4 regions of the Arthrobacter sp. JDC6 genome follow, and region 4 is predicted to be linked to each of the others. Evidence: riboswitches for the same ligand, from Rfam matches in the RefSeq annotation. Region 4 holds a riboswitch; each other region holds the start of a gene.
The links. A riboswitch is a leader RNA that binds a small molecule or an ion and turns the genes downstream of it on or off. The one in region 4 is predicted to bind thiamine pyrophosphate.
Positions count from the first base shown of each region.

Region 1: linked by a shared signal. The riboswitch ahead of thiD (bifunctional hydroxymethylpyrimidine kinase/phosphomethylpyrimidine kinase) and the one ahead of ACV095_RS01485 (ECF transporter S component) in region 4 are both predicted to bind thiamine pyrophosphate.
Region 2: linked by a shared signal. The riboswitch ahead of thiO (glycine oxidase ThiO) and the one ahead of ACV095_RS01485 (ECF transporter S component) in region 4 are both predicted to bind thiamine pyrophosphate.
Region 3: linked by a shared signal. The riboswitch ahead of thiC (phosphomethylpyrimidine synthase ThiC) and the one ahead of ACV095_RS01485 (ECF transporter S component) in region 4 are both predicted to bind thiamine pyrophosphate.

Region 1 covers NZ_CM151278.1:1,875,644-1,883,210, reverse strand. Annotated here, with positions in the region: gene obgE (GTPase ObgE) at 1-914, opposite strand, end outside; gene rpmA (50S ribosomal protein L27) at 1,034-1,297, opposite strand; gene rplU (50S ribosomal protein L21) at 1,359-1,667, opposite strand; gene thiD (bifunctional hydroxymethylpyrimidine kinase/phosphomethylpyrimidine kinase) at 1,930-3,450, opposite strand; TPP riboswitch at 3,458-3,555, opposite strand; gene ACV095_RS08770 (Rne/Rng family ribonuclease) at 3,704-7,159, opposite strand.
Region 2 covers NZ_CM151278.1:1,436,580-1,444,146, reverse strand. Annotated here, with positions in the region: gene ACV095_RS06800 (glutamyl-tRNA reductase) at 1-642, shown strand, start outside; gene moeB (molybdopterin-synthase adenylyltransferase MoeB) at 750-1,949, opposite strand; gene ACV095_RS06790 (TetR/AcrR family transcriptional regulator) at 2,034-2,699, shown strand; gene ACV095_RS06785 (DUF3107 domain-containing protein) at 2,748-2,972, shown strand; gene ACV095_RS06780 (hypothetical protein) at 2,994-3,296, shown strand; gene ACV095_RS06775 (thiazole synthase) at 3,384-4,199, opposite strand; gene thiS (sulfur carrier protein ThiS) at 4,204-4,440, opposite strand; gene thiO (glycine oxidase ThiO) at 4,437-5,738, opposite strand; TPP riboswitch at 5,732-5,850, opposite strand; gene thiE (thiamine phosphate synthase) at 5,878-6,609, shown strand; gene ACV095_RS06755 (RNB domain-containing ribonuclease) at 6,646-7,567, shown strand, end outside.
Region 3 covers NZ_CM151278.1:1,785,703-1,793,269, reverse strand. Annotated here, with positions in the region: gene trmD (tRNA (guanosine(37)-N1)-methyltransferase TrmD) at 1-774, opposite strand, end outside; gene rimM (ribosome maturation factor RimM) at 775-1,320, opposite strand; gene ACV095_RS08330 (RNA-binding protein) at 1,439-1,681, opposite strand; gene rpsP (30S ribosomal protein S16) at 1,683-2,105, opposite strand; gene ACV095_RS08320 (hypothetical protein) at 2,339-2,794, opposite strand; gene ACV095_RS08315 (VOC family protein) at 2,963-3,838, opposite strand; gene ACV095_RS08310 (amidohydrolase family protein) at 3,938-5,020, opposite strand; TPP riboswitch at 5,100-5,207, shown strand; gene thiC (phosphomethylpyrimidine synthase ThiC) at 5,203-7,044, shown strand; gene ACV095_RS08300 (alpha/beta fold hydrolase) at 7,041-7,567, opposite strand, start outside.
Region 4 covers NZ_CM151278.1:324,196-331,762, reverse strand. Annotated here, with positions in the region: gene ACV095_RS01500 (UDP-N-acetylglucosamine 1-carboxyvinyltransferase) at 1-1, opposite strand, end outside; gene ACV095_RS01495 (energy-coupling factor transporter transmembrane component T family protein) at 119-919, opposite strand; gene ACV095_RS01490 (ABC transporter ATP-binding protein) at 916-2,466, opposite strand; gene ACV095_RS01485 (ECF transporter S component) at 2,466-3,089, opposite strand; TPP riboswitch at 3,156-3,296, opposite strand; gene ACV095_RS01480 (heme-degrading domain-containing protein) at 3,382-3,924, shown strand; gene ACV095_RS01475 (iron-containing redox enzyme family protein) at 4,085-5,137, shown strand; gene ACV095_RS01470 (CDGSH iron-sulfur domain-containing protein) at 5,193-5,408, shown strand; gene ACV095_RS01465 (DUF4235 domain-containing protein) at 5,528-5,791, shown strand; gene mnhG (monovalent cation/H(+) antiporter subunit G) at 5,801-6,205, opposite strand; gene ACV095_RS01455 (MrpF/PhaF family protein) at 6,195-6,470, opposite strand; gene ACV095_RS01450 (Na+/H+ antiporter subunit E) at 6,470-7,015, opposite strand; gene ACV095_RS01445 (Na+/H+ antiporter subunit D) at 7,012-7,567, opposite strand, start outside.

The DNA of each region.
Region 1 (7,567 bases), 1.6 Mb from region 4:
ATGTCCTTGCCGTCGGGCAGGTCCACCTTGTTCAGGGCCACCAGCCGGGGGCGGTGGTTCAGGGGTACCACTTCGCCGTCCTGGCCTGCGTAGCTCATGTCGACGGCGTACTTCTCCAGCTCGCCCTCGATGATGGCGAGGTCCGACAACGGGTCGCGCTCCGATTCCAGCGTGCCGCAGTCCAGCACGTGCACCAGGGCTGCGCAGCGCTCCACGTGCCGCAGGAAGTGGTGGCCCAGGCCGCGTCCCTCGCTGGCACCTTCGATGAGCCCGGGTACGTCGGCGATGGTGAACCGCACGTCTCCGGCCTGCACGACGCCGAGGTTGGGAACCAGCGTGGTGAACGGGTAGTCAGCGATCTTGGGCCGGGCCGCGGACATCGCCGCGATGAGGCTGGACTTGCCGGCCGACGGGAAGCCCACCAGCGCGATGTCGGCGATGGACTTCAGTTCCAGGACGATGTCGCGGGACTCGCCTTCGATGCCCAGCAGCGCAAAGCCGGGGGCGCGGCGCTTTTGCGAGGACAGGGCGGCGTTGCCGAGTCCGCCAATGCCGCCTGCGGCGGCCACGTATTCGGTGCCCTCGCCGACGAGGTCAGCCAGGACGGTGCCGTCCTTGGACTTCACCACGGTGCCGTCCGGGACAGGCAGGATGAGGGTTTCACCGTTTTTGCCGCCGCGCCAGTCACCCATGCCGGGGCCGCCGTTGCTGGCGTGCCGGTGCGGTGCGTGGTGGTAGTCAAGAAGCGTGGTGGTCTGGTGGTCGACGCGGAGGATCACGTCGCCGCCGTTGCCCCCGTTGCCGCCGTCGGGTCCGCCCAGCGGCTTGAACTTCTCGCGGTGGACGGAGACGCACCCATGGCCGCCGGTACCGCCGGATACGTGCAGTACTACCCGGTCTACAAAGCTGGCCACGTGGATCTCCTCAGAAACTGTTTACCTGGCGGCCCAGGGGACGCCACATCGATTGTAATGCGGTTAAAAGAACAGTGGAGCGGACCCTCAGGCCCGCTCCACCGTTTCAGAACTTGTTGTTACTCTGCAGCTGCAGCAGCAACGATGTTGACTACGCGACGACCGCGGCGGGTGCCGAATTCAACGGCGCCCGGGGTCAGGGCGAACAGGGTGTCGTCGCCGCCACGGCCAACGCCGGCGCCCGGGTGGAAGTGGGTGCCACGCTGGCGGACGATGATCTCGCCGGCCGAAACAACCTGGCCGCCGAAGCGCTTGACGCCGAGGTACTGAGCGTTGGAATCGCGACCGTTGCGAGTGGAGCTCGCGCCCTTTTTATGTGCCATCTGAAATGCCTGCCTCTAAATTCTGGGGAATCTGTTGAAATGCCTGAACAGTAACCGGTGGTTACTTGATGCCGGTGATCTTGACCTTGGTCAGTTCCTGGCGGTGACCCTGGCGCTTCTTGTAGCCGGTCTTGTTCTTGAACTTCTGGATGACAATCTTAGGACCACGCAGGTCCTGGAGGATTTCAGCCGTAACAGTTACCTTGGCCAGGTCAGCGGCGGCGGAGGTGACCTTGTCACCATCAACCAGGAGCAGTGCGGGCAGCTCAATGGTGCTGCCGGCTCCACCGGCGACGCGGTTCAGGGTAACGAAGTCTCCAACGGAAACCTTCTCTTGGCGGCCGCCTGCGCGGACAATCGCGTACACCACTTGGGAACTCACTTCTCTCGACGTTTATACAAAATTTGCGTGCGGAACCGACTTGCTAAAAGCTTGGTTTCTCGCTGTGCCTCAACGCCGTGGGGTCGTAACCCAAGTGTTGGCGTAAGCACCGAAGATCAAGAATACGCTAAATCCATCTTCGGCCGCAAATGAGGCTGGTTCAGGCGGGCCGGCTGTGGTAGTAACCACAGCCCGGCAGGAACCGCCGCAACCGTGCTCCACCATCATAGCCGGGCCCGGCCCGCGGGGGTCACGAATGCAGCCTCGGCGCGTCGAAGAACTCCACTTCCAGGCGGCAGGACTGCTTGAACGCCGTCACCATCGCCGCCCTCTCATGGTCCGGCGCGGTCCGTCCGGCTGCATCCACGATGGCGATGGCTTTGCGGGTGGCTTCGGCGAAGCCCTCGTCGGCGTACGTCCGGAGCCAGGCCGCGTAGGCATGGCCGTCCGGTTCGCCCGAGGCCAGGAACCGGGCGTGGAGCTTCCCGCCGACTTCGGCGTAGAGCCAGAAGCAGGGAAGCACGGCGGCGGCGAGGACGGCATAGCTGCCCGACGCCGACGCTGCCGTGAGGTGGTCCACGTATGACTTGGTGACGGGGCCCAGGCCCTTCGGGGCCGGGCGGGTGCTGAGCCACGAGCGGTGGAGTTCCGATTCCACCTCAAGGCACTGCTGCGCGGATCCGGCCCAGAAAAGCTGCTCGGCCTCCGAGGGGGCCAGCGCGCTGGCCCGTGCCAGCACCCTGGAGTAGCCGTTCAGGTAGAGGGCATCCTGCGCCAGGTAGTAGGCAAAGTCCTTCTCCGGAAGGTCTCCTGACGCCAGGCCGTGGATGAAGTCCAGTGCGTAGATGTCCGCCAGGTCCTGTTGGGCTTCCGACCACAACCGGGCCGCGAAGCCGCCCTCCTCCAGGACCGGCCGCACGTGGTGGAAGTGGTGTACGGGGCCGTTCCCCTGGCCCACCTCCAATTGGCCGGAGTTCTCAAGTGCGCCGGCCAGCCAGGGCTTGACCGTTCGCAGTGATGCCTCCCAATTGCCCAAACGGGCCTGGACTGTTGCCATGGCAGAGGACAGGGAACAGCCCGTCCCGTGGCTGTTCCGCGTGGAAACCCGCTTCCCCTGCACTTCCACCACGTCCGGCCCCAGGAGGCCCGAAGCGTTGACCAGAGCATCCGGGCAGTCGAGGCCTGAAAGGTGGCCACCCTTGACCAGCACGGTGGCTCCGGTGGCTTCCGCCAGGCGCCTGCCCTGGTCCAGCGCGGTGTCCCAGTCTTTCGCCGGCTCCGTGCCCAGCAGCAGCGCGAGCTCGGGAAGGTTGGGGGTGATGAGGTGGGCAAGGGGCAGCAGTTCCCGGAGCGCGGCTTCGGCGGATTCCTTCAGCAGCCGGTCGCCGCTGGTGGCCACCATGACGGGGTCCAGGACCACGACGGCGGGACGGGCCTTTTCGAGCCACTGGCGGACAGTGCGGATCACCGACTCGTCGCCCAGCATGCCGATCTTGACGGCGTCGATGCTGATGTCGTCACTGACCGCGTCCAGCTGCTGGGCCAGGACGCCGGCCGGCGGGACGTGGACGGACTGCACGCCCCGGGTGTTTTGCGCCGTGAGTGCCGTGATCGCGGCCATGCCGTATCCGCCATGGGCGGCAATGCTTTTGAGGTCCGCCTGGATCCCGGCCCCGCCGGACGGGTCGGAGCCTGCAATGGAGAGGACGCGCGGGACATCGCGGCCCCCAGGCAGCGCGGGGGCCACGCCGGACGCTGTGGGCAGGGCAATGGAGAGGGTCGAAGACAACAGACATCCCTTCGCCGGTACTAGCCGGACAGGTTCAACGGGTGTGGATCTCAGCCGGCCTTCTGCGCGGCACCCCGTGTCGGGTTCCAGAGTAGCCGCTGGGGCGTACCCGGCGGAAAGGTGACAGCACCCGCGCAAGCAGGAAGTCCCCGCCCGTGGACTGTTCCCCCTGGATTCATGGGGGACAGTCCGCACGACGGGGACTTCCTGGGTGGCGCGTTAACTGCGCCTTGGCTTAGAGCTCCGAGGCGGGGACGCCGACGCCGAGGATGATCGGTTCCCCTGCCGGCTTGCCGGGCTCCGCCGCAGCGGGCTGTGCGTTGGCGGTATCCGGAACCTTGGCTGCGTGCGAGTGCCCCGCGCCTGTCGCCTGGACGTTCTCGTGGTGCTGGACAGCGGTTTCATTTGCGGCACCTTGGGCCCGGCTGGCAGCGCGGTGGCGCCGCGGCCTGCGTTGCCGGGACTGCTCCAGCGTGTGGTCGGAGTAGTCCTTTTCCGCCGGAGCTTCCACGGCGGCACGCGCCTCCGCTCCCCCGCCGGGCTGCTGTTCGGGCACCGACTGTTCGGGCGCTGACTGTTCGGCCGGCTTCACCGTGTCTGCGGCCTTGGCGGGCGCGTTCTCCACGGGGGAAGCCGGCTGGCCGAGGTGGGCGAAGGCTTCCGCGAGCCGGTCCAGCGTGAGGGCGGGCCTGGGATGCTGGTCCTCAGCGTGCTCCACGAAGGGAAGCGGGACTTCCTCGCCGCCGAAGGTCAGGACAGCTGCGGGGCGTGCCGGGCCATCGGCGTCGTGCTTCTCTTCAACAGGGGCCTGCGCCGGCTCGGCGGACGGTGCCTGCCGGGTGGCTGCCACCTCATCGTCATGCAGGTGGGCCGCATGGGCGGCAGCCGCGATGTTCGCCAGGGCAAGCCGGGTGGCCTCTGCCTTGGCGTGCCGCTCTGCGTCTGTGGGGTCCGGAAGGACGGTGTGGACGTGGACAGCAGGCGCCGGGGCAGCCTCGGGCTGCTGGCCGCCGCGTCCCCGCCGCCGTTTGCGCTCGGGACGGACTCCGGGCTGGCCGCCATCGGCCCGCTGCCCTTCGGGGCGGTGGGCTTCCCCGCGGGCTTCGGGGCGGCTGTCGGCGCGCTGGACGTGGTGCTCGGCCGCCACAATGTTGGCGCGGCGGTGCTCCACGGGATCGTCGTGCGTCACTACGCCCCGGCCGGCGCAGGCCTCACACTGCTCGCCGAAGACTTCCAGCAGGCCCGTCCCCATGCGCTTGCGGGTCATCTGGACCAGGCCCAGCGACGTGACCTCGGCAACCTGGTGCTTGGTCCGGTCGCGGCCCAGGCATTCCACCAGGCGGCGCAGGACCAGGTCGCGGTTGGATTCGAGCACCATGTCGATGAAGTCGATCACGATGATGCCGCCGATGTCGCGCAGCCGCAGCTGGCGCACCACTTCCTCGGCGGCTTCCAGGTTGTTCTTTGTGACGGTTTCCTCGAGGTTGCCGCCGCTGCCGGTGAACTTGCCGGTGTTGACGTCCACCACGGTCATGGCCTCGGTGCGGTCGATGACCAGGGAGCCGCCGGAGGGCAGGAAGACCTTCCGCTCAAGGGCCTTGTGGATCTGCTCGTCGATGCGCCAGGCGGAGAAGATGTCCTGGTCCTTGGTCCACTTCTCGAGGCGGCCCACCAGGTCCGGCGCCACGTACGTGACGTAGGCCTCGATGGTGTCCCAGGCCTCCTCACCGGAGACGATCAGTTTGGAGAAGTCCTCGTTGAAGACGTCCCGGACCACCTTGATGGTCAGGTCCGGTTCACCGTACAGCAGCTCCGGGGCCAGGATCTTGGTGGACTGGGACTGGCTTTCGATGCCTTCCCACTGGGCGCGCAGGCGGTTGATGTCGTGCGTCAGTTCCTCTTCCGAGGCACCTTCCGCGGCGGTCCGGACGATGACGCCGGCGTGCTCGGGCAGGCGGTCCTTGAGGATGCGCTTGAGGCGGTTGCGTTCGACGTCGGGCAGCTTGCGGGAGATGCCGGTCATGGAGCCGCCGGGCACGTAGACCAGGTAGCGGCCGGGAAGGGAGATCTGGCTGGTCAGCCGGGCGCCCTTGTGGCCGACGGGATCCTTGGTCACCTGGACCAGGACGGTGTCGCCGGATTTGAGCGCGTTCTCGATGCGGCGCTGCTTGCCTTCGAGGTTGACGGCTTCCCAGTTGACCTCACCGGCGTACAGCACGGCGTTGCGGCCACGCCCGATGTCCACGAACGCAGCTTCCATTGACGGCAGCACGTTCTGGACCTTGCCCAGGTAGACGTTGCCGATGAGCGAGTCCTGCTGGGTCTTGGACACGAAATGCTCGGCCAGGACACCGTCTTCAAGGACGGCGATCTGGATTCTGTCGTCGCGCTGGCGGACGATCATCTGCCGGTCCACGGATTCGCGGCGGGCCAGGAACTCGGCCTCGGTGATGACGGTGCGGCGGCGGCCGGTGTCGCGGGATTCGCGGCGGCGCTGCTTCTTGGCCTCAAGGCGGGTGGAGCCCTTGACGCTGGTGACCCGGTTGTTGACCGGCGCTTCACTGACCGCGCGCGGGGCACGGACCCTCGTCACCGTGTTGGGCGGGTCGTCGCCTTCCCCGCCGGTCAGCTCCAGGTCCTGGTCACCGCGGCGGCGGCGACGGCGGCGGCGGGACGTCACGCCGTCCTCGGCTTGTGTGGCGCTGTCCTCCTCGGCCTCGTCCTCGGCGTCAGCCTCGGCGCTGCCACCCTCGATGTCCTCGTCCGCCTTGTCGCCGACGCGGCTGCGGCCCCTGCGGCCGCGGCTGCGGCGCCGGCGGCGGCTGGAGGAATCGTCGCCGTCGTCGGTTTCTTCCTCTTCAGGTTCCTCGACGGCGGGTGCTGCGGGACGGACCACGGTGCTGAGGTCCGGGGCCTGGAAGAGCACGGATGTGGGCGATGCAGGCTCCAGGAAGAGGGAACCAAAGGGGCTGGCGGCCGCGGCGGGGGCGGTCTGTTCCTTGACCGCAGCGTGCTCTTCCTTGGCCACAGCGGGGGTTTCCCGGGCAGGCCCGGGGGTTCCGGCAGCCTCGGCGGCCGCGACGGGTTCCTGGGGCTGCTCCTGCGCAGGAGCTGCTTCCTGGGCGGCAGCTTCCTCCCGGGCCGGTTCCTGTGCCGGGGCTTCCGGGATTGCTGGTTCTGCAGCGACGGCGTCCGCTGCCGCGGCTTCCGCCGCGGGCGGGGCAGCCGGGGACGCGGCCTTGCGGGTGGCTACCCGACGGCGGCGAACAGGTTTGGTTTCGGCGTCCGCCGTGGCAGCAGGTGCTGCGGCAGCGTCTTCACCGGCCACGGCCGGTGCCGGGGCATCAACGGACGCAGCATCGACGGACACAGCATCAACAGGCGCAGTGCCGGCGGCAGCGGTTGCCTCTGCGTCATCAGCGAAGGCGGGCAGGGGTTCGGGGGCGTCCGCTTTCCTGCGGGCGCGGGTGCGGCGGGCCGGGGCCTTGGTCGCCGCGGCGGCTTCCGCCGACGGCGAGTCGCCGCTTACTTCAGGGGCGGCTGCCTCCGGCGCCGTGGCCGCTGCATCCGTCACGGCTTCTTCGGTCTTGGGAGCCGTTTTCCGGCGGGTACGTACAGCCCTCTTGGGTGCAGCAGCAGCCTCGGCAGCCGGTGCATCATCGTTAACGGCCAGTTCCTGATCATTGTCCATATGTGGCAACACTCCTGCCCCTGACGTACCGCCACATCCGGCACCCATTGGGGCACATATTGTCAAAACCCGCAGGCGTTGACAGAAGTCACGTGGATACTCCCAGGTTCGCACCGTCATTGGGGTGCGGCAGCCCGTGGGAGCCGGTGGATGTTCTGAAAACCCGTTGTTCTGCGTGCCACAACCAGGTGCCGCCCAATGGAGTGGCGGGAGTGCCGGAAGAATCCGAAGCCTGCCCTGCCCATCATTGGCGGTCTTGGGAACATACCACCGGACCGGAGTCCGAATGTGGATCGGCTTCCAGCCACGTTCATTCTCTCATACCCGCGCCGGATCGCCGCGGAGGCAGGCACTTCCGTTCCCATTCCTGTGTGGCGGCACCAGCCGCCGGCGTTACAATCAGGCTCA
Region 2 (7,567 bases), 1.1 Mb from region 4:
GGCGGCACCGCCCTGGACGTGGACTCGCTGCGGTCCACAGTGGCGGCTGCGGACGTGATGATCGGGTGCAGTGGGTCGGACACCCGGGTCGAAGCCGACGAGCTCGCCCAGGTGCGCGCCGATTCGCCGCAGCCCCTGATCGCCATCGACCTTGCCCTCACCCACGACTTCGACCCCGCCGTCGGCGAGCTGGACGGCGTGGAGCTGCTCACCCTGGAATCAGTCCGCCTGGCCGCGCCGCAGGAACAGGCGGAATCGCTGGCCCAGGCCAGCGGAATCGTGAAGGGTGCCGCCAAGGCCTTCGAGCAGGAGCGTGAAGCCCGCTCCGTCGATTCAGCCATTGTTGCCCTGCGGCGCCACACCATGAACGTCCTGGACGCGGAGATGGAAAAGGTCCGTGCCCGCCACGGCTGCACCGCCGCCGCCGAGGAAGTCGAGTTCGCCCTCCGCCGCATGGTCAAGCAGCTGCTGCACGTACCCACGGTCCGCGCCCGCGAACTCGCTGCGAACGGCCAGCAGGACGACTACGTTGCTGCGCTGGAGGCCCTGTACGGCATCACTGTCGAACAGCCCGCCACCGCCTCCCCTGCCGCCGTCGAGGCCGAATGCCCGGTGGACCACCAGGGCCGCGAAACCGCCTGACCACGCCCCATCACTACCTGCACTATTTACGGCAACGCCCCATCACTTTCTTCTGGAAAGTGATGGGGCGTACTCCAAAAGGGCGCGGGAAGTGATGGAGCGTCCCGTCAGTAGACGGGCTTCTGGGGTTCCACCTCACGCACCCAGGCCAGGATCCCGCCGTCAAGGTGGCTGACCCGCTGGTAGCCGGCCTGCCGTGCCGCTGCCAGCACGTTCGCGGACCGGGTGCCGGCCTTGCAGTGGAACACGATGTCCCGGTCCTGCGGAAGTTCGTCCCACGCCTCCCCGGCAAGGATCCGTCCCTGCGGGATCAGTTTGGCCCCGTCGATCCGGACGATGTCGTATTCCCCGGCTTCGCGGACATCTACCAGCTCGAAATCCTTGAGCCCGGCTTTCCGCGACGCCAGCATGGTGGCCAGCTGGGTAGCGGTGACTGTATGTTCCGTGTCCGCCTGCGAGGCGGGAGCGATGCCGCAGAAAGCCTCGTAGTCAGTGAGTTCGGTGATGGGTTCCGCCGCGGGGTCCTTCGACACCCGGATCTCCCGCCAGCTGCCGCCCAAGGCGTCAAAGAGGGCCACGCGGCCCAGCAGGGAACGCCCGACGCCGGTGATCAGCTTCACTGCCTCGGTCACCATGAGCGATCCCACGGCAGCGCAGAGCATGCCGAACACACCGCCCTCGCCGCAGGACGGCACGGACCCCGCGGGGGGAGCCTCCGGATACAGGTCGCGGTAGGTGGGCCCGTGCTTCTCCCAGAACACGCTGACCTGGCCGTCGAACCGGAAGATGGAACCCCACACGTAGGGCTTGCCCAGGATGGCCGCGGCGTCGTTCACCAGGTACCTGGTGGCGAAGTTGTCGGCCCCGTCAAGGATGAGGTCGTACCCCCGGAACAACTCCAGGGCGTTGGACGCGTCAAGGCGCAGGTTGTGCAGCCGGACATCCACCAGCGGATTCAGCTCCGCGATGGCATCGCGTGCCGACTCGATCTTGGGCCGGCCCACGTCGCTGACGCCGTGGATCACCTGCCGCTGCAGGTTGCTCAGGTCCACCACGTCGTCGTCGACGATTCCAATGGTTCCAACGCCTGCCGCGGCCAGGTACAGCAGGGCCGGGGCGCCCAGGCCGCCGGCACCGATCACCAGCACCTTGGCGTTCTTGAGCCGCCGCTGGCCCAGGGCACCGATCTCGGGAATGATCAGGTGCCGGGAGTACCGTTCAACCTCGGCAGGGGTGAGGCCGGCGGCCGGTTCCACCAGCGGATCCAGGGAATGGGTTGAAACATTTGCGGTGAAAGACGAAGCCATACTTCAATGTATGCCCCGGGATACCGCCGGGTCATATTACCCCGCAGTAAAGTGAAGGTAACTGCAATGGAAAGAAGGACAACTGTGGTCCCTGAAGCACGGGCTGACCGCCCGCCCGCCGCCGAACCGCAAACTCCCTCCCGCCCCGCAGGCCATCGGTCCGCCCGGCTGCCCCGGGATGAGCGCCGCGCACAGCTGCTTGCCGCCGCCCAGGAGGTGTTCGTGGCCAACGGCTACCACGGCGCGGCCATGGATGAAATTGCAGAGACCGCCCATGTCAGCAAACCGGTGCTGTACCAGCACTTTCCGTCAAAGCGGGAACTCTACCTCGCACTGCTCGAGAGCCACCTTGCGTCCCTGACCGAGTTGATGCTGGGTGCCCTGAATTCCACCACGGACAACGATGAACGGGTCCAGGCCGTCATGCGCGCCTACTTCCATTTCATCGCCAGCGACGACCAGGCCCACCGCCTGGTGTTCGAGTCCGACCTGATCAACGACCCCGACGTCAGCTCCAGGCTGGAAACCTTCAACCGGACCTTCGCCGACGCCATCGCCAGGGTCATTGCCGAGGACACCAAGCTCCCCCACCTCGAGGCCGAACTCCTTGGCCGCGGACTGGCCGGAATGGCGCAGGTCAGCGCGCGGTACTGGCTGGAAACGGACGGTAACCTGGACCTCAACGTGGCCAGTGACCTCATCTACCGTTTAGCTTGGCGCGGAATCTCTCGCTTCCCCAAAGAGTCCTAGACTACAAATAAGACATCATCGACGAACTTCACAGGCTGGGAGGCCCCCTTGGAAATTAAGATCGGCGTTCAAAACGTTGGCCGCGAGATCGTGCTGGAATCGGACCAGGACGCGGAGACTGTGGCCAAGGTTGTTGGCGAAGCCATCACCGGAGGCAACGAACTTCGCCTGAAGGATGAAAAAGGACGCCTGATCATTGTTCCGGGCAACGCTCTGGCCTATGTGGAAATCGGTGCCGAAGAGGTTCGGCGCGTAGGTTTCGGCCAGTTCTAGTCCCCGGTTCCAAGGAGATCCATGCTTTCGCTGTCCATCGTGGTGCTGGCCACTGTCGCCGGCGGCTTCGTCGTCTGGGCCAATGACAAGCGGCACGCCAAGTACGGTGCGGCGCTTCCGGCCGGCGTCGCCGCGGGTGCTGCGGCGCTGGTGTGGATCATTCTGATGGCGGCCGGTTTCGGCTACCTGCCCGGGCTGACCTGGCTTCCCTGGGTCCTGCCCATCGTTCTGGGCATTGCTGCCGCCATCGCCGCCGTCGCCTATTTTGGCCGTACGCGGGCGCGCCATGATGCGGAACGGCTCACTGCGATCCTGCGGCGCTGAGCCGTCGCTGGCAGGCTCCCAGGCATATGGCTGTGGCCACCACCCAGGCGGGTGGTGGCCACAGCCCTTTAAGTGAATGGCCGATGCCTAGAGGAACTCGGCCCGGCCTTCCATGGCGGATGAGGCGAGGGCATGCTCCCGGCGCGGGATGCGCCCGGCCGCCCGGGCCATCCTGCCCGCGATCACCGCGTGCTTGAAGGCTTCTCCCATGAGCGTGGGGTTCTGGGCGCGGGTCACGGCCGTGGCCAGCAGCACGGCGTCGCAGCCCAGCTCCATGGCAAGGGAGGCGTCGGATGCCGTGCCGATGCCGGCATCCAGGACCACGGGCACGGAGGCCCGGGAAACGATGAGCTCAATGTTGTGCGGGTTCAGGATCCCCAGGCCGGTGCCGATCGGGGCACCCAGCGGCATGACGGCGGTGGCTCCAAGGTTCTCCAGCCGCAGGGCCAGCACAGGATCGTCGTTGGTGTAGGCGAAGACCTTGAAGCCGCGGTTGACCAGCTGCTCGGTGGCCTCGACCAGTTCCACGGCGTCCGGCAGGAGGGTTTGTTCATCGGCGATGACCTCCAGTTTCACCCAGTCTGTTTCCAGGGCCTCCCGGGCCAGTTCCGCGGTAAGGACCGCGTCCCTGGCCGTGAAGCAGCCGGCCGTATTGGGCAGGACCCGGATTCCATGATCCACCAGCAGCTGGAACAGCGAGCCGGTTTCAGCCGTGGAGTAGCGCCGCATGGCCACGGTGGTCAGTGCGGTGCCGGAGGCAAGGAGCGCCGCGCCCAGGCCATCGAGGCTGGGCGCTCCCCCGGTGCCCATGATGAGCCTGGAACCCAGCGCGACGCCGTCGATCACCAGGGCGTCGCCGGCACCGGCGTTTCCTGCAGGGTTGATGGTGCTGGTTTCGGTCATGGCGTCAGCCTCCCTGTACTGCTGTAACAAGTTCGATGTCGTCGCCGTCGGCGAGCGCGGTGGCGAACCATTGGCTGCGCGGCACCACCTGGGCATTGTGCGCGACGGCGACGCCGAGTTTCCCGCCGTCGGTCGCCTGTCCGTTGTCCGCCAGCGGGCGTCCGGTGACCTCGCTGACCAGCGTGGTGATCGAAGCTCCGTCGGCCACCGTGTGCGGGTTTCCGTTAAGGGTGATGTTCACGCAGTCTCCTTGATGTGGGGGCTTGTTGCTGCCGTTGCCGGCCTGGAAAACCGGTCCGGGCTGAAGGGACCCCAGCGGGGATCGGCCCTGCCGTCCAGCAGTTCCCTGCAGATGGCCGCCGCGGCGGGAGTGAGCAGGACTCCGTGCCGGAAGAACCCGGTGGCGATGATGAGTCCGGGGACGTGCCCGGCCTGTCCTCCCCCGGCGCCCGGAGCGGCCGGCACCCGGCCCAGGAGCGGCGCGTTGTCAGGGGTACCGGGGCGGGCGCGGGCGGTGCATTCCAGGAGTTCGAGTTCAGCGACGGCGGGCACCAGAGCCTGCGCGTCCCGCAGCAGCTGGTAGACGCCGCCGGCACTCACGGCATCGGAGCGGGCATCCTCCCGCTGCGTGGCTCCGATCACCACGGTCCCGTCCTGCCTGGGAACGATGTATACGGGGATGCCGTGGACCAGGCCGCGCACCGTTGACGTCACCAAGGGCTGAAGGTGGCGGGGAACGGCAAGGCGCAGGATATCCCCGTGCACGGGCCGCAGCGGCAGCTCAAGGCCGTCCGGCAGGCCGTCAAGCGCCCCCGCCTGCAGGCCATTGGCCACCACGGTCTCCGTTGCCAGCACCGTGCCGCCGCCGGCCAGGCGGACCCCGGAAACCGTTCCGCCCTCCCACAGCAGCCCGGCTGCCCGCTCCGGCACGCCAAAACCTTCCACTGCCCCGGCAACCGCCAGCTGGGGCTGCTCCTGCGCCGCGCCGGCCAGGGCCAGCCGCAAGGCGGCCACCAGGCGCCGGGGATCCACCTGGTGGTCCGCCGGGGTATCAAGTGCGCACGCAATGGCCGGGCTGAGCAGCGGCTCACGCTTCCGGGCCTCCCGCACGGTCAGGGGTTCCACCGCCAGCCCGTTGGCCTGCTGGACTGTGCGCAGGTCCATCAGCGCCCGGCGGTCGGCCGCGTCGGCACCCACGGCGAGGGTCGGCGTCGTCAGGTATCCGGAATCCGCGCCCGTTGCCCTGCCCAGCCCGGCGGCGAACCCGGGCCAGCGCGATGATGCGTCAAGCATCAGTTCCAGGAGCTCTTCCTCCTGGTAATGCAGTTCGCTGACGGGAGCCAGCATGCCGGCCGCCGCCCAGCTGGCGCCGGTACCGGGCGCGTCATCAATGAGGACCACCGAGCGCCCGGAACGCTGCGCCTCCCAGGCAATGCCGTGCCCCACCACTCCCCCGCCGATGACGGCAACGTCGGCCCGGAGGGTGGAGGGAATGGTTCTGCGGGCGGACCCGGGGTGATGGGTGAAGGGGGTACGCATGTGGGTTCCTTCCCTACGCCGGCATTAACCGGATCAGGTCAAGCGGTCGGCTCTGACGCCCTCTCAGCCCGGCGCTTTGTGACAGCCGCCGCGGGCTCCCGCAGTACCAGCCCAGTTTAGAGGAACTAGGCTTGCACGCATGAATGTGTCCACCCCATCCTTTCCCGCCGGCCACCACACTCCAGCCACCGAAGTCGTCAATTCACGGGACAACGACGCCCTGAAGGCAGCCCGCCTGTACCTCTGCACCGATGCGCGCCGGGACCGCGGCGACTTCGCGGAGTTCGTTGACGCCGCGTTCGCCGGTGGCGTGGACATCATCCAGCTGCGCGACAAGACCATCGAGGCGGCCGAGGAACTGGACCTCCTGGCGGTGCTGAAGGAATCCGCGGTACGGCACGGAAAGCTGTGGGCGGTCAATGACCGTGCGGACATCGCCGTCCTCTCCGGGGCACCGGTGTTCCACATCGGCCAGAAGGACCTGCCGCTGGCGGCGGCGCGCACGCTGGTCAACGGCAACGCCGCCATCGGGCTCTCCAGCCACACCACCGGGCAGGTGGACGCCGCCCTGGCAGCAACTGCCGGACCAGCCGGGCTGGACTACTTCTGCGTGGGTCCGGTCTGGGCAACCCCCACCAAACCCGGCAGGTCCGCCGTGGGCACTGACCTGGTGAAGTATGCCGCCGAGGCCTCACGGCAGGCGGCGGACCCCGTGCCCTGGTTCGCCATTGGCGGCATTGACCACGGAAACGTCCACCAGGTGGCGGAAGCCGGTGCGCGCAGGATCGTGGTGGTGCGCGCCATCACCGAGGCCTCCGATCCCGCCGCCGCTGCCGCCTCCCTCCTCGACGCATTGGACGCCGCCGCCTGATGCCATATCGGCGGACTTGGAGCTACGCTGACTTTTGTGTCACATCATCGGCTGGCTCCAAACGTCCATGACCACAGGAACGCCCTGGAAGAGGCGTTGGGCCTGCTGCGCACCGAACTTGAACTGCCGGGACCGTACCCGGCTGAGGCAGTGGCGGATGCCCGGGCCGCTGTGGCAGCGCTGAAGCTTCCGTCCTACGACCTGACCGCCGTCCAGTTCGTGACCATCGATCCGGCCTCCTCCACGGACCTGGACCAGGCGGTGTTCATCGAACCGGACGGGAACGGCTACCGGGTAATGTACGCGATCGCCGATGTGCCGGCGTTTGTTGCGCCGGGAGGTCCCCTGGACGCCGAGACCCGGCGCCGCGGCCAGACGTTCTACGCTCCGGACGGCCGGATTCCGCTGCACCCGGAAGTGATCAGCGAGGGGGCAGGAAGCCTGCTGCCGGGCCAGGATTGTTCGGCTTTCGTATGGGACTTCACGCTCGACGGCGACGCAACGGTTGTGTCGGTGGGCGTCAGGCGGGCGCGGGTCCGCAGCCGCGACAAGCTCAGCTACAAGGGTGCGCAGGAAGACCTCGACGCCGGGACGGCCTCGCCGGTGCTGCGGCTCCTCCGCGAGGTGGGCCTGAAGCGGGTGGCCCTGGAGCGGGAACGCGGCGGGGCCAGCCTCAACATGCCCGAGCAGGAAATTGTCCAGCTGCCCGACGGCGGCTACCGCATTGCTGCCGTACCGCAGCTTCCCGTGGAGGACTGGAACGCGCAGATTTCCCTGATGACCGGGATGGCCGCCGCGCAGCTCATGCTGGAGGGCAAGGTGGGAATCCTGCGCACCATGCCCGCCCCGGACGAACGGTCGCTGAAGCATTTCCGGCTGCAGACCGAGGTGCTGGGCAGGCCCTGGGACGGTGAAGTCAGCTACGGCGAATACCTGCGTTCCCTGGATCCCACCGATC
Region 3 (7,567 bases), 1.5 Mb from region 4:
CAGCCTGCCATCCACGATGTCATACCCCAGGTTGTGCAATTCGGTGCGGTCGGCAAGCGGGAGGCTGCCGGCGTCGAACCCGTCCAGGAGGTCCGGACGCCGCGCCGCTGTGCGGCGGTACTGCTCGTGGCGCCGCCATTGGGCGATCCTGCCGTGGTTGCCGCTCAGGAGCACCGGCGGCACCTCGCGGTCACGCCACATGGAAGGCTTGGTGTAGACCGGATATTCCAGGAGTCCGTCGGAGTGGGATTCCTCCACCAGGGATTCGGGATTGCCCACTACACCGGGCAGCAGGCGGCCAATGGCTTCCACCATGGCCAGGACGGCCACTTCCCCGCCGTTCAGCACATAGTCGCCCAGGCTGACAGGCCGGACCGTGAAGTGTTCCTGCGCCCATTCGATGACCCGTTCATCGATGCCTTCATACCGCCCGCACGCAAACGCCAGGTGCTGTTCCTCGGCCAGTTCATAGGCGAGGGCCTGGGTGAACCGCTCGCCGGCCGGGGATGGGACGATGAGGACCGGCTTGCGCTGCGGATCCGGCCGCTCCTCCGCCACGGCGGCGAGTGCCTGGGCCCAGGGTTCGGGCTTCATGACCATTCCGGCGCCGCCGCCGTACGGGGTGTCGTCGACAGTGCGGTGCTTGTCCGTGGTGAAGCTGCGCAGGTCATGGACGTGCAGGTCCAGGATGCCGTCGTGGCGGGCCTTGCCAATCAGCGAGAGTTCAAGCGGGGCGAGGTATTCAGGGAAGATGCTGACGACGTCGATGCGCATCTAGTCCCTGCTTTCCGGTTCCGGGGCAGCGGCTTCGTCGGTGTTGAGTTCGAAGAGTCCGTCCGGCGGGGTGAGGAGGATGAAGCCTTCCTCGATATTCACCTCAGGCACGATCTGTTCCACGAACGGGATGAGGATTTCCTTGCCGTCCGGGGTGGTGACCATGAGAAGGTCCTGCACGGGCATGGTGTTCAGCGCGGTCACCTTGCCCACAACCTGCGCCCCTACCCGGGCCTCCAGGCCGACAAGCTCGTGCTCGTACCAGCCCTCGTCATCATCCCCGTCCAGTTCTTCGGTTTCGATGAACAGCTTGGCGCCGCGGAGGGTTTCAGCCTGGTTGCGGTCCGCCACCTCCTCAAAACCGAGCAGCAGGATGTCCTTGTTCCAGCGCGCACTCCGCACGGTCAGCCGTCCTGCCACGGCGTCCTCAACGACGAATTCCGTTCCCGGGACAAAGCGGTCCTCCGGAGCGTCCGTCAGCACCTGGACGGTGACTTCCCCGCGAATGCCGTGCGGCTTGCCGATCCGTGCCACCTGAAGCTGCATCTGTTCCTCTGTTCCGGGTTGTGGTGGTTCCGGTGGAAGCACCATGTTGGTCAAAGCACTCCGGCCCCTCCACCTGGCGGTGAAGGGGCCGGAGCAAAAACTGAATGTTGCCGAGCGCTCAGCGGCGGCGGTCGGTATCGACGACGTCGACCCTCACCGGTTCGCCACCGGCCAGTGCTGCCACCACGGTGCGCAATGCGCGGGCGGTGCGGCCCTGGCGGCCAATCACCCGTCCAAGGTCGTCCTGGTGAACGCGCACCTCGAGGGTGTCCCCGCGGCGGTTGCTCTTCGAACTGACCTTGACGTCATCCGGGGAATCGACGATTCCGCGGACCAGGTGTTCCAGCGCTTCTGCCAGCAATCTACTCAGCCTCGGTGGTCTCAGCTTCGGCGTCGGCCGGGGCCTCGGCAGCGTCAGACTTGGATGCCTTCTTGGTGATGGCTTCCGGGATGATGACCGAGCCCTTCTCCGGGGCAACAAAGGCTTCCTTCGCGACCTTGGTCTTGAGGGTGCCTTCCTGGCCCGGCAGGCCCTTGAACTTCTGCCAGTCACCGGTGATCTTCAGGATCGCGGCGACCTGCTCGGACGGCTGGGCGCCGACGGAGAGCCAGTACTGCGCACGCTCGGAGTTGACCTCGATGAACGAGGGCTCTTCGGTGGGGTGGTACTTGCCGATCTCCTCGATGGCGCGGCCGTCACGCTTGGTGCGTGAGTCCGCAACGACGATGCGGTAGTACGGGGCGCGCATCTTGCCGAAGCGCTTAAGGCGAATCTTTACGGCCACTTTTGTGGTCACTCCTGTTTCAGAAAAGGGGTGAACCCGGCTTTCTGCACCCGTGGGGCGGGCCGTACTTGCGGGTTCGAAGGACAGGATCCGGACGCGGAGAGAGGGGCCACGCAGATCGAGTACCTGTTTATTGTGCCAGATGAACGGCGTTATTTCGACTTGAGCCACCGCGCCGGCGCCGCGGCCGGCCCTTGTGGAGGCGGAGGACGGCCGAAACCGGCATCACGGGGTCAGGCCGACCAGACGTACAGTCCCGTCCGCTCGGAATCGTCGATCGAGGCGGCCAACTCCGCCACCTGCTGAAGGTAGCTCCGGGCCTGGCCGGCGTCGAACGGCATATCCTCCTGGCCGGCCCACTGTTCGGCGACGTCGTCAAGGACATTGCCTTCGCCTTCGGTTTCATAGGAGAGCAGGTCGGCCAGCGCACGGACCATGGCCGGCGGCACGGCAAGGAGCGAATCGCTGGCGACGTCCACCATGGTCAGCTCATAGTCGGCCCCGCCGGCGTGCACGGCAGTCCCGGCAAGATCGCCCAGCTGTTCGACTTCGAAGTCGCTGATGCCCTGGATCCGCACCGCCTGGCCCCCGGGCCCGCTGTCCGCCGCGGAGCCGCTTCCCTGGTCAAGGATGCCGGCGCGTTTCAGCGCGGCGTCATGGGTGGCGACGAAGATCTCGGTGAAGCCCATGGCGGGTGCCCTTCTTCCGTTGGCGGAGCTGCGTGCCGGGAGTTGCAGCCCGGCCGTACGGAATCAGCCTAGTTGCTGCGCGCCCGCCGGCAAACGCGCCGGGCCGGAGCCCGCGAGCCCCAACACTGGCCCGTCAGCACTGGCGCACGGCCCGTGCAGGAGCACCGGTCAGCGGACTGCCACCCGGAGCCGGTTGCGCCACGGGTCCTCGAACCGGAGCTCCGCGCCGGTGTGGTGGGCGGGCACCCCGGCGACCCTCAGGCGGTCAGCCAGCGCCCCGACGTCGTCACCCGAGGGAACCTCGATGAGCACCTCGCCCAACCCAAGGGTGTCCTTGCGGGGGCCGGCGCCGCGACTGTTCCAGACGTTCATGGCCATGTGGTGGTGGTAGCGGCCCGCGGAAACGAACAGGGCCTGCCCATGCCAGCCCGCCGTCTTCTCGAAGCCCAGGGTACCCACGTAGAAGTCCCTGGCGGTCTGGACGTCGCCAACCTGGAGGTGGACGTGCCCCACGCCTGCGGACGTCCGCCGCTGGCCTTCGAGGGATTCCTCAGTGAGGTGCTGCTCCAGGTAGCGCTGCGGCGGAAGCGCCAGGCTGTCCATCACCACGTCCGTCCCGTTCCAGGACCAGTTGCTGCGCGGCCGGTCCCAGTACAGCTCGATGCCGTTGCCCTCGGGGTCGGTGAAGTAGAAGGCCTCACTCACCAGGTGGTCGGCGCTGCCGGTGAAGGACCGGGGTTCGTACTGGGCTGCCGTGGCGATGGTGGCAGCCAGGGAAGCCTGGTCCTCGAACAATAGGGCGGTGTGGAACAGGCCGGCCTCTCCCCTGCCGGGAAGGTGCAGCCCGGGGGCCGGCGCCAGGTGGACCAGCGGCCTGCCGAGCCTGCCCAGGTAGAGCCCGCCGTCCTGCTCCGCCACCGCCTCCAGGCCCAGTGCGCGCTGGTAGTAGTCGGTCATGACCTTCATGTCGCCCACCTTGAGCATTACCGTGCCCATGGCGAGGTCGGCAGGAAGAAGATCCTGGCTGCTGGCTGCGTCGGTCATTTGAAGGCTCCTTGCGTTGGAGGCCGTCACTTCGGCGGCCTGTCACATATTAAAATTACTTGAAGCTTCAATTTATTCCAAGTAGCGGAACCAAATAACTCAACGGATGATGCGGCCGCCCAGCACCACGTGCTCCAGCGCCGTGATCGTGTCCGGGGTGGTCCGGGGGTCGTCCCGGCACACCACGACGTCGGCCCGCGCGCCTTCCTCCAGGTTGTCAGCGCCCAGCCACGCACGCGCTGCCCAGCAGGCGGCATCCAGGGCCGCATGCATGGGCAGGCCGGCCCCGTGCAGGGCGAGGATCTCATCTGCGATCCTGCCGTGCCGGATCACGCTGCCTGCGTCCGTGCCGGCAAAGATCCGGACGCCGGCGGCATGGGCCTCCGCCACCCGTTCCAGCCTGCGTTCCCACAGGGCACGCATGTGGGCGGCGTAGCGCGGAAACTTTGCGTCCGCCTGCTCCGCGATATCAGGAAAGGTGGCGATGTTGATGAGGGTGGGCACGATCGGTACGCCCTGCTCCACGAACCGGGGCAGGTGGCGCGGCAGCAGCCCCGTGGCGTGCTCAATGCAGTCAATGCCGGCGTCCAGCATTTGGTCCAGGGTGTCTTCGGCGAAGCAATGTGCCGTGACCCGGGCACCTTCATCATGGGCAGCCTGCACAGCGTCACGCACGACGGCGGCAGGAAAGGAGGGCGCAAGGTCGCCGGCGCTCCGGTCGATCCAGTCGCCCACCAGTTTGACCCAGCCGTCGCCGTCGCGCGCTTGCTTCCGCACGGCCTCCACGAGCCCGTCGGGTTCGACCTCCGCCGCGAAGCCGCGCAGGTAGCGGCGTGTGCGGGCCACATGCCGTCCTGCACGGATCAGTACCGGGAAGTCCCGGCCGCCCTGCATCCAGCGGGTATCGGCAGGTGAGCCGGCGTCGCGGACCAGCAGGGTTCCGGCGTTGAGGTCAGCCAGCGCCTGCTCCCGGGCAATGGCGGGTTCCACCGGGCCGTTGGGACCCAGGCCGATGTGGCAGTGGGCGTCGACGAACCCCGGCAGCACCCAGCCGTCGAGTTCCCGCGCCGGAGCGGCAGCGGGCCGGCTGAACGTGAGCTTGCCGTCCACCGACCAGAGTCCATGGCGTACCCGGTCCGGTGCGGCCAGGACGGGTCCGCGAAAGTAGATGATGTCTGCCATCGGGCTTCCTTTCGATGCCCGGTCAGGCTAGCACCCGCGAATGTGACACCGCCCTTCCGGGGGCCTGTGGTAGCTTCTTCTCTGACCACACGGGAGCCCTTGCAGGGGCTGAGATCGGGCTGACGCAGCCTGCGACCGTTGAACCTGTCCGGGTAATGCCGGCGAAGGAAGTGAGTATTCCCATGAGTACGCAAAACACCCAGTTGAACCCTGCCCACATGCCGTCCACCGGGGGTTCCGGAGCCGGCTCCACGCCCCAGGTGAACCAGTCCGAAGTGACACGGTCCCTGGCGTCGCATTCGCTGGCCTATATCGACGACGCCGGGTCCGGCATCCGGGTACCCGTCACGGAAATTGCCCTGGAGCCATCGCCCAACGGCCAGCCGAACGCACCGTTCCGGACCTACCGGACGGCGGGGCCGGGAAGCGACCCCGTCCGCGGCCTGGAGCCCTTCCGCGCGGAGTGGATCGTGGCGCGCGGAGACACCGAGGCCTACAGCGGCAGGGAACGCAACCTGCTCGACGACGGCCGCTCGGCCGTCCGCCGCGGCGCCGCCTCCGCGGAGTGGAAGGGCGCGCAGCCGGTGCCCCGCCGCGCCGTCGACGGCCGGACGGTGACCCAGATGCACTATGCCCGGCAGGGCGTCATCACGCAGGAGATGCGCTTCGTGGCGCTGCGCGAGAACTGCGATGTGGAACTGGTCCGGAGCGAACTGGCCGCCGGCCGCGCCATCATTCCGAACAACATCAACCATCCGGAGTCCGAACCGATGATCATCGGCAAGGCCTTCCTGGTGAAGATCAACGCCAACATCGGAAACTCGGCCGTGACGAGTTCCATCGCGGAGGAGGTGGACAAGCTCCAGTGGGCCACGCAATGGGGTGCCGACACCGTTATGGACCTGTCCACCGGCGACGACATCCACACCACGCGGGAATGGATCATCCGCAACTCCCCCGTCCCGATCGGCACCGTGCCGATCTACCAGGCCCTGGAGAAAGTCAACGGCGAGGCCAACGCGCTGACCTGGGAAATCTTCCGGGACACCGTCATTGAACAATGCGAGCAGGGCGTGGACTACATGACCATCCACGCCGGCGTGCTGCTTCGCTATGTCCCGCTGACCGCCAACCGGGTGACGGGCATTGTGTCCCGCGGCGGCTCCATCATGGCCGGCTGGTGCCTGGCCCACCACCAGGAGAACTTCCTCTACACGCACTTCGATGAGCTGTGCGGGATCTTCGCGAAGTACGACGTTGCCTTCTCCCTGGGCGACGGTTTGCGCCCCGGTTCGACGGCGGACGCCAACGACGCCGCCCAGTTCGCGGAACTGGACACGCTCGCCGAGCTCACCCAGCGCGCGTGGGAGTACGACGTGCAGGTCATGGTGGAGGGGCCCGGCCACGTTCCCTTCCACCTGGTCCGGGAAAACGTCGAGCGGCAGCAGGAACTCTGCAAGGGGGCCCCGTTTTACACCCTGGGCCCGCTGGTGACAGATGTTGCTCCGGGCTATGACCACATCACCTCAGCGATTGGTGCCACCGAGATTGCCCGTTACGGCACCGCGATGCTGTGCTACGTCACCCCGAAGGAACACCTGGGCCTGCCCAACAAGGACGACGTGAAGACCGGCGTGATCACCTACAAGATCGCCGCGCACGCGGCGGACCTGGCCAAGGGGCACCCGGGGGCGCATGAGCGGGACGACGCCTTGTCCAAGGCGCGGTTCGAATTCCGCTGGCGGGACCAGTTCGCACTGTCCCTGGACCCGGTGACGGCTGAGGCGTTCCACGACGAGACGCTGCCGGCTGAGCCTGCCAAGACGGCGCACTTCTGTTCGATGTGCGGGCCCAAGTTTTGCTCCATGCGGATCAGCCAGGACATCCGCGACGAATTTGGTTCCGCGGAGGCGCAGGCGGCACTGGCCGATGCTGCGGCCGGGATGCGCGGGAAGAGCGAGGAATTCCTGGCGGCCGGCGGCAAGGTCTACCTGCCGGAACTGCGGGTGCCTGCTGACAGCTAGGACGCGCGGGCCGGCTGGCTCCGGCTGACCTGGCTGATGAACTGCCGGATGGCCCGGTCCCCGTCCGGGGAGTCATGGGGCCGGTGTCCTCCCGCGGCAACGCGGTGCAGGGCACCGGTCTCCCGGAGGTACCCGGCGATTTCCTCGTAGAGCGGTTCCCACCCACCGGTCAGCACCAGCGTGGGCACCCCGGGAACAATGTGCAGCGGCGCCTCCCATGACGGGGCCTGGAGCCGCAGCCTGCGGGCGGACCTTTTTTCTTCCGTGGTGGCGGGCTGCTGGAGGTCGGTGGCGAAGACCCGCCGGACGAATTCGCGCTGGAAGTCTTCGTCGCTGAGCTGGTGGCGCACGTCGAAGAGGGGCTGCATGAGGCTGATGTGGGCGGCAGTGGCCGGGAGTTCCGCTGTCAGGGAGAGGCAGGCCGGTTCCACCAGCGTCAATGAGAAGACCAGGTCCGGACGTTCGACGGCGGCCATCATGGCCGCGATCGCCCCCTGGGAGTGCGCCACCACATGCCCGCCGG
Region 4 (7,567 bases):
TATCCGCAAATATATCATAGATGAGTTACGCGGGCCCTGATCGGCCACTGGTATGGGGCATCGGGAAAGCCTCTACCCACTGCATGCGATAGGAATCACCTGGGCCGGACCGCCAACATCAACTGCCCAGCCACACCATGTTCCAGGTCCCGGCGGCCAGGGCAGCAAATAGCGCGAGGCCGGCCACCAGGACACCGCCGGCCACCACCCCAAGGTCCAGCGCGCTGAACGTGGATTCCCGGGCCCAGGTCCGGTTGCCGCCGCCGAAACCGCGGGCTTCCATGGTCACAGCAAGCCGGGACGCGCGGCGGATGGCCTGTACCAGCAGCCCGAAACTCTGGCCCAGCGTGGCCTTCACCCGCTGGGCCACGCTGCCGCGCGAACCCACGCCGCGCGCACGCCGGGCCATCCCGATGGTCTGCCATTCTTCAGCCATGAGCCCCACCAGGCGCATCGCGGCGAGCGTTCCCAGGACAAAGCGGTGCGGCAGGCGCGCCTTCTGCGCCAGCGCGTCGGCAAGGTCCGTGGGATCGGTGCAGCTCATCAGGAGCACGGCCGGAAGGGCGATCGCAAAGCCGCGCAGGAGGAAGCCGATGCCCAGCTGCAGGGAACCTTCGCTCATGGACCAGATCCCGGCGTCGAGCAGGATCCGGCCGCTGTCCGGGGCCAGGATGGAGGTGCTCCAGCCACCCACGGCAGCGGCAAGGATCAGCGGCCAGCCGCGCTGCCACAGCAGGGACAGGGTGAGCCCGGCCAGGGGAAAGAGCAGAAGCTCAAAGACCAGGGCCACGGACGCCGAAACCCAGTCGATGGACAGCGCCAGGACGGCGGTGATCAGCAGGACGGCAGCGAACTTGCTTAGTGGATTGGCGCGGACCAGGAGGGCATGGTTGCCGCCCAGGGTGAGTTGCTGCCTCATGGCGCCACCGCTTCCGCCGCGGCCATCCGCAGTTCGGCCCCGCCCAAGGCCTGGGTGAATTCGGCGTCATGGGTCACGGACACCACGGCAGTGCCGGTATCCAGGAGCTCGGACAGGAAGGACGCCAGCTCGGCCCAGGTGTTGGCGTCCTGCCCGAACGTGGGTTCATCCAGGACCAGGACCTGCGGGCTGGCGGCAAGGACGGTGGCCACGGACAGCCGCCGCTTCTCGCCACCGGAGAGCGTGTAGGGGTTGGCGTCCACCAGCGCGGTGAGCCGCAGCCGCTCCAGCAGTTCGTCCACCCGATCCCCGCCGTGGCCCAGGTGCCGGGGGCCGAACAGCAGTTCGTCAAGCACCTTGCCGGTCACGAACTGGTGCTCCGGCTCCTGGAACACCGTCCCCACTCGGGAAATCAGCTGATCCGCCTTCCACCGGTACGGGTCAATGCCGGCACCGCGGCTCAGGTCCATGGTGGCGGAGACCTTTCCGGACACCGGTTCCAGCAGCCCTGCCAGGGTCAGGGCGAAAGTGGACTTACCGGCGCCGTTGGGACCCGTCACGGCGAGCGCCTGCCCGGCGCGCACCTGCGCGGCCAGGCCTTCCTGGACCGGTGACGGCGGAATCTTCCTTAAGCCCTTGCGTCGGGGACGTTCGCGGGCGACTCCCAACTGTTCGGCCGCGAGCAGGAGGTTTCCCGTGCCGGGGGCCGGGACCACCGCCCGGGCACGGGTTGCCGGGACGTAGCCGGGGACCCACACACCGGCGGCGGCCAGCATGGCCCGCGCCTCCGTGAGCACCCGGGCCGGCGGCCCGTCCAGGAGTACGGCGGGATCCGCGGCGGAGCCCGGCTGCAGGACCACGATCCGGTCCACCAGGTCCTTCCACACGGACACCCGGTGCTCCACCACCACCAGCGTGGCCCCGGTCTTGTCCAGGCACCGCGCCACGGCATCGCGGACCTCCAGCACGCCGTCCGGGTCCAGGTTGGCGGTTGGCTCATCCAGGAGGATCAGGCCCGGGCGCATGGCCAGGATGCCGGCCAGCGCCAGGCGCTGCTTTTGCCCGCCGGACAGGGCTGACGTCGGGTGGTCCAGCGGCAGGTGGGACAGTCCGACGTCGGCAAGCGCCTCGTGCACGCGCGCCCAGATTGCTTCCCGTGGGACGGCAAGGTTTTCGGCACCGAAGGCGACGTCGTCCCCCACCCGCGACAGGACCACCTGCGTCTCGGGGTCCTGCTGCATAAGTCCGGCGCGCCCGCGCTGGGCGCGGGGCACGGCGCCGTCAACCAGCAGCGAACCCGACTCGTCGGCGTCCCCCGCCTCGCCGCCGTCGTCGTTAATGTCCCCCAGCACCCCTGCGAGCGCATGCAGGAGCGTGGACTTCCCGGCACCCGAGGGGCCGAGCAGGAGCACCCGCTCCCCCGGGCTGATGTCCAGGTCAAGCGCATGGACGGCAGGCTTGGCCCTGCCGGCGTGCCGCCACCCCCAGCCCCGGGCTGTGACGGCGGCAGGGCGGACGGTGCCGCCGTCACGCTGGGCTGGTGCCATCAGGAGAAGACAGGCTCCGTGGCGGCCTTGCGCGAAGCGAAGGAGCTCAGCACGCCCGTACGCGCCAGGCCGCGCGTGGCCAGCCACGACAGGGCGCCGGCGAGAATGGCGCCGGAGAGGGTGGTCAGCACGATGTACGCCAGCTTGTCCGCACCGGAGTAGGCGATGTTCCAGCCCCACGGTGCGAACGAGTCATTCAGTCCGCAGAAGAATCCAGCCGCGGCGCCTGCCAGCAGGGAGACAGGCAGGTTGAACTTGCGGTAGACGAAGATGGCGAAGATGATTTCCGCGCCGAGGCCCTGGATGAAGCCGGAGAAGAGGACCGAGGCACCGTACTGGGAACCCATGAGGAGTTCCCCGGTGGCGGCCACGGTTTCACAGAACAGGGCGGCCCCGGGCTTGCGGATGATGAGCATTCCCAGCACGCCGGGAATCATCCAGCCGCCCGCCAGCAGCCCGGTCAGGGGCGGGTAGGCGGCATTCATGGGGGCAGAAAGCGCGGCTGCTCCCTGGTCCCACGCCCAGAAAATGACGCCGCCCGCGATGGCCACCAGCGCGGCGACCACGATGTCCACGACGCGCCAGGACTTACTGGCGGTCTTCTTGATTGCTGCAGTACTCATGTGATCCTCCTGGGAAACAGGAGGGGAAAGTGGACCCGGCTGACGGCTGTTGCCGTGCAGCCGCGGCACTTTGAGAACTCGACTCCCTTGCGCCGGTACTAACCGGATCAGGTTCGAGGGTCTGCGGCTGTCCGCACTCTCAGCGCCCACCTGCGGTGCCCGGCTTGTGCCAGGATGTCCGACGGCGGCGCTCCCCTGTCGTTATTAGTGGTGCTTTTGGATGGGTAAGGCTTTTTGAACTGCCCTTCCGGGCGTGGTCAAGTTTACACCTGGCGGGGGTAGATTGAGGGCCATGAGCGCCATTCCACCGGATGTGACCGGATTCGATCCCGATTCCGCCGACGCCCAGCTGGAGGGGTCGCTGGAAGCGTCGATCGCCCGCATCGAGGCGGAGGTCCGGGAGCTCCAGTTCCCCGGCTTTTCGCTGGATGACGCGTTGAACCTGGGCCTGCTCCTGGTGGAGCTGGGCAAGGAGCGGTCCCTTCCCATCGCCATCGACATCACCAAGGGCGAGCAGGTCCTGTTCCACGTCGCGCTTCCGGGCGCCACGCCGGACAACGGGCACTGGATCCGCGCCAAGCAGCGCACTGCCGCCCGGTACGAGCTGCCGTCACTTTTGGTGGGGTTGCGGGGCCGGCTGGGCGGCGGCCGGATCGAGGACAACGCCTGGTTCGACCAATCCCGGTATGCAGCCCATGGCGGCGCCTTTCCGATCTACGTCACCGGCGTGGGCGCCGTGGCCACGGTGACCGTCTCCGGGTTGCCGCAACTGCAGGACCATGACCTGGTGGTTGAGGCGCTGCGCGACATCCTGGGGTCGTCGCTGCGGGATTAGGCGCCGGTTGACCTGCCGCCAACAGGAAGCCTGCTTAGCTTTTATTAGTAATCATGCTTACTATATTGGTTCCCGGGTTTCGAGGAGGACAGGGCATGGGAGTCACCATGGGCGGTCCCGCGTTCGTTCCCGTCACCAGCGCGGCAGACCAAGGAGCACCATGAGAATCCCGGAATCCAGAGGCCCCCTCAGCAACGCCCTGTTCGCACTCCTTGCGCAGGCTCCGGCCGAAGCCGGGACGGGGCTGGACGGGCTGTACCACCTCGCGGCACGGCAGGTGGCCGGCACTAATGACATCATCGGCGACGAGGACATCCAGCTTGCCCTCTTCTGCCTCTACGAGCTCCACTATTCCGGCCTGGCCGGCGTCTCCGACAACTGGGAGTGGGAGCCGGCGTTAATCCGGGTCCGGCAGCTGGTCGAGGCACCGTTTGAGGCAGCCCTCCGTGCTGCCGCGCACCAGGCCGCCGCAGACTTCGAACTGCCTGCCGGTGCCCTGACCAGCGACCAGGTAGCCGACGTCCTGTTCGGCCTCGCAGCCACGGACACCGGGCCCAGCGTCTCCCGCTACGTCGCCAGGAAGGCGGGCGTGGACCAGCTCCGGGAGTTCCTGATCCACAAGTCGATGTACCAGCTGAAGGAAGCCGACCCGCATACATGGGCCATTCCTCGGCTCAGCGGACGGCCCAAGGCGGCCCTGGTGGAAATCCAGGCGGATGAATACGGCGGCGGCCGCCCCGAGCGCATGCACAGCGCGCTGTTCGCCCGGACCATGCGCGGTTTGGGCCTCGACGTCAGCTACGGCGCGTACGTGGATGCCGTCCCCGCTGTCTCCCTCGCGTCCGTCAACCTCATGTCGCTGTGCGGCCTGAACCGGCGGCTCCGGGGTGCCATCACCGGCCACCTGGCGATCTACGAGATGACCTCCTCCCAGCCCAACCGGTTCTACGGCAACGGATTCCGCCGGCACGGTTTCGGCGCGGACGTCACCCACTACTTCGATGAGCATGTGGAGGCCGACGCCGTCCACGAGCAGATCGCAGGCCGGGACCTCGCCGGCGGCCTCGTCGAAGCCGAGCCGGAACTCCTCGCGGACGTCCTGTTTGGGGCCACTGCCGCCATGGCCCTCGACGGCCGGCTGTCCGCCCATCTGATGTCCTCATGGGAAGCCGGGGCATCATCGCTGCGGGCGGCCGTGCCGGCGGCAGCATGACTACGACGAAAGCGGTGCAGGCATGAAACCCGGACAGCATGGAACAGGACCGGACATGGACCAGGAATCCGCCGCGGGCTCCATCGTGGTCTGCCCGGACGGGCCCCTGATCGTCAGGGGTGATTTCGAGATCGTCACCCCATCCGGGGACGCGGTGCCCCGCGACCGCAGGACCGTTGCGTTGTGCCGCTGCGGCGCCTCGGCCATCAAGCCCTACTGCGACGGCACGCACAAGATGATCAAGTTCCGCACCGAGCCGCCCGCGAAGTAGTCCAACAAGCCATTTAGTCCAACAACCTGCCTGCAGCACGCCACGGCCTTGCCCGGACCGGCACGGGCGTACGGCTAGGCTGGAGGCAGTCCGTTTTCCGCCCGCAAGGAGTAATAGGAATGAACCTTTTCATCAAGCTGCTCGGAACCGGGGTGAGCCTCGGCGCAGGCCTGGCCGGCACCAAGCTGGTCAACACCATCTGGGAGAAGACCACCGGGCAGAAAGCCCCCACCGGCAAGAACGAGGATGTCCCCACCAGCCTGCGTTCGGCGTTGACCTTCGCGCTGATCTCGGCGTCGGTCAGCGCCATCATCCAGGTCCTGGCCAACCGCGGCACCCAGCGCGCCATCACCCGCTTCGCCAAGTCGCAGGACATCGTCTAGCTCCCGGCATTACCCGCCGCCGTCGGGGCTGTCTTTCCGGGCAGCCTCGGCGGCGGCTTTTTGCACCACGGCCTCCAGCTCGTCGGCCGTGAGCAGCTCCCGGTGCAGGTGCTTGGTGCGGTACCCCGCGCGGCCCACCATGTGCGCGGACACCGGTACGGTGAGCAGCTGGAAGATCCAGGCAACCATCAGGACAGGCCATACCCACCATGTCCGCATCTGCAGTCCAATAGCCGCCAGCAGCAGGAACAGGCCCAGGACCTGCGGTTTGGTGGCCGCGTGCATGCGGCTCAGCAGGTCGGGGAAGCGGAGCAGGCCGATGGCGGCGCCCAGGGACATGAGCGCCCCCACCACCATGAATACTGCCGAGACGGCGTCGATCCAGCCGTCGGGACCGGACAAGTCAGGATTCATCGGGCTTCACCCTTCGGTCCGCCACAAAACGGGCCACGGTGACGGACCCGATGAAGCCGATGATGGAAATGGCCACCACCAGCATGAGGTTGTTCAGGTGCCGGTTCACGGCCATGTCGATGCACAGGGCTCCGGCCAGGATGGCCAGGAGGACGTCGGCCGCCAGCACCCGGTCCAGCAATGACGGGCCGCGGGCGATCCGCATGATGGCACCGGCCGCAGCAAGCGAGAAGATGACGGCTGTAACAGCCAGGACAACATGCATCACGTGGCGGCCTCCATTCGGACGGCTTCGAGTTCCTCCGGGCTGCCCATGATGCGGATCAGGCCGGCCTCGATGGACCGGACTTCGTTCCGCAGGCCCTCCACGTCCTGCTTGGAGGCGATGTTGAGCGCGTGCAGGTAGAGGGTGGATGTGGAGCGGTCCACCTCGACCACCAGGGACCCCGGGATCAGGGAGATCACGTGGCCGGTGGCGGTGACGATCAGGTCCTGGTGGCTGCGCAGCCTCACCGCAACGACGGCGTTGGTCACCTTGGGGCCGCGGACCGTGGCCAGGTACAGCACCTGGGCGCTGGCCACCACCACTTTGCCCACGAAGGCAAGCGCGAAGGGAACCGCGTAAAGGATGTTGAACCGGCCGCTGAGCTCCACCGGCGGAAGGTAGAACAACCGGGCCACGCCCACTGCCAGCAGGGCACCGAAGAGGAGGTTCCCGGGGCTGAAGTCCTGCCACAGGGCGCCCCAGACAATCACCAGCCAGACCAGGAGAGGCAGTTCCTGGCGCAGGGAGATGCGTTTGCGGCTCATCGCATACCTCCCACGGCAGGCGTGGCGGGAACCGGGACATCAGGGCCCAGGACTGACTGGATGTACGGGGTCCGGTCCAGCATGTCCCGCGCTGCCCGGTCCGAGAGCCCGAACAGCGGCCCGGCAAAGACGGTCAGGGCAACGCCCAGCGCCACCAGGCCCAGGGTGGGGCCCACCATGGTGCGCGGCAGGAGGGTCACGGTGTTCAGCTTGGCGCCCGGTCCCGACACCCGGGCCGGGCTGGCAAGGAGCACCGGATCCGGATGCTCAGCGTCGGTGGGCCTGCGCCAGAACGCGCGGTTCCAGACCCTGGCAACGGCCAGCAGGGTCAGGAGGCTCGTCACCACCCCGCCGATCACCAGGGCGTAGGCCAGTGGCGTGCCCAGCTCAACGCCGGCCTGCATCAGGCCCACCTTGCCGAGGAACCCCGAGAAGGGCGGGATGCCAGCGAGGTTCATGGCCGGAACGAAGAACAGCATCGCCAGCATGGGCGACAGTTTGGCCAGGCCGGCCAGCCGGTCCACGGAGGAACTCCCGCCCCGCCGTTCGATC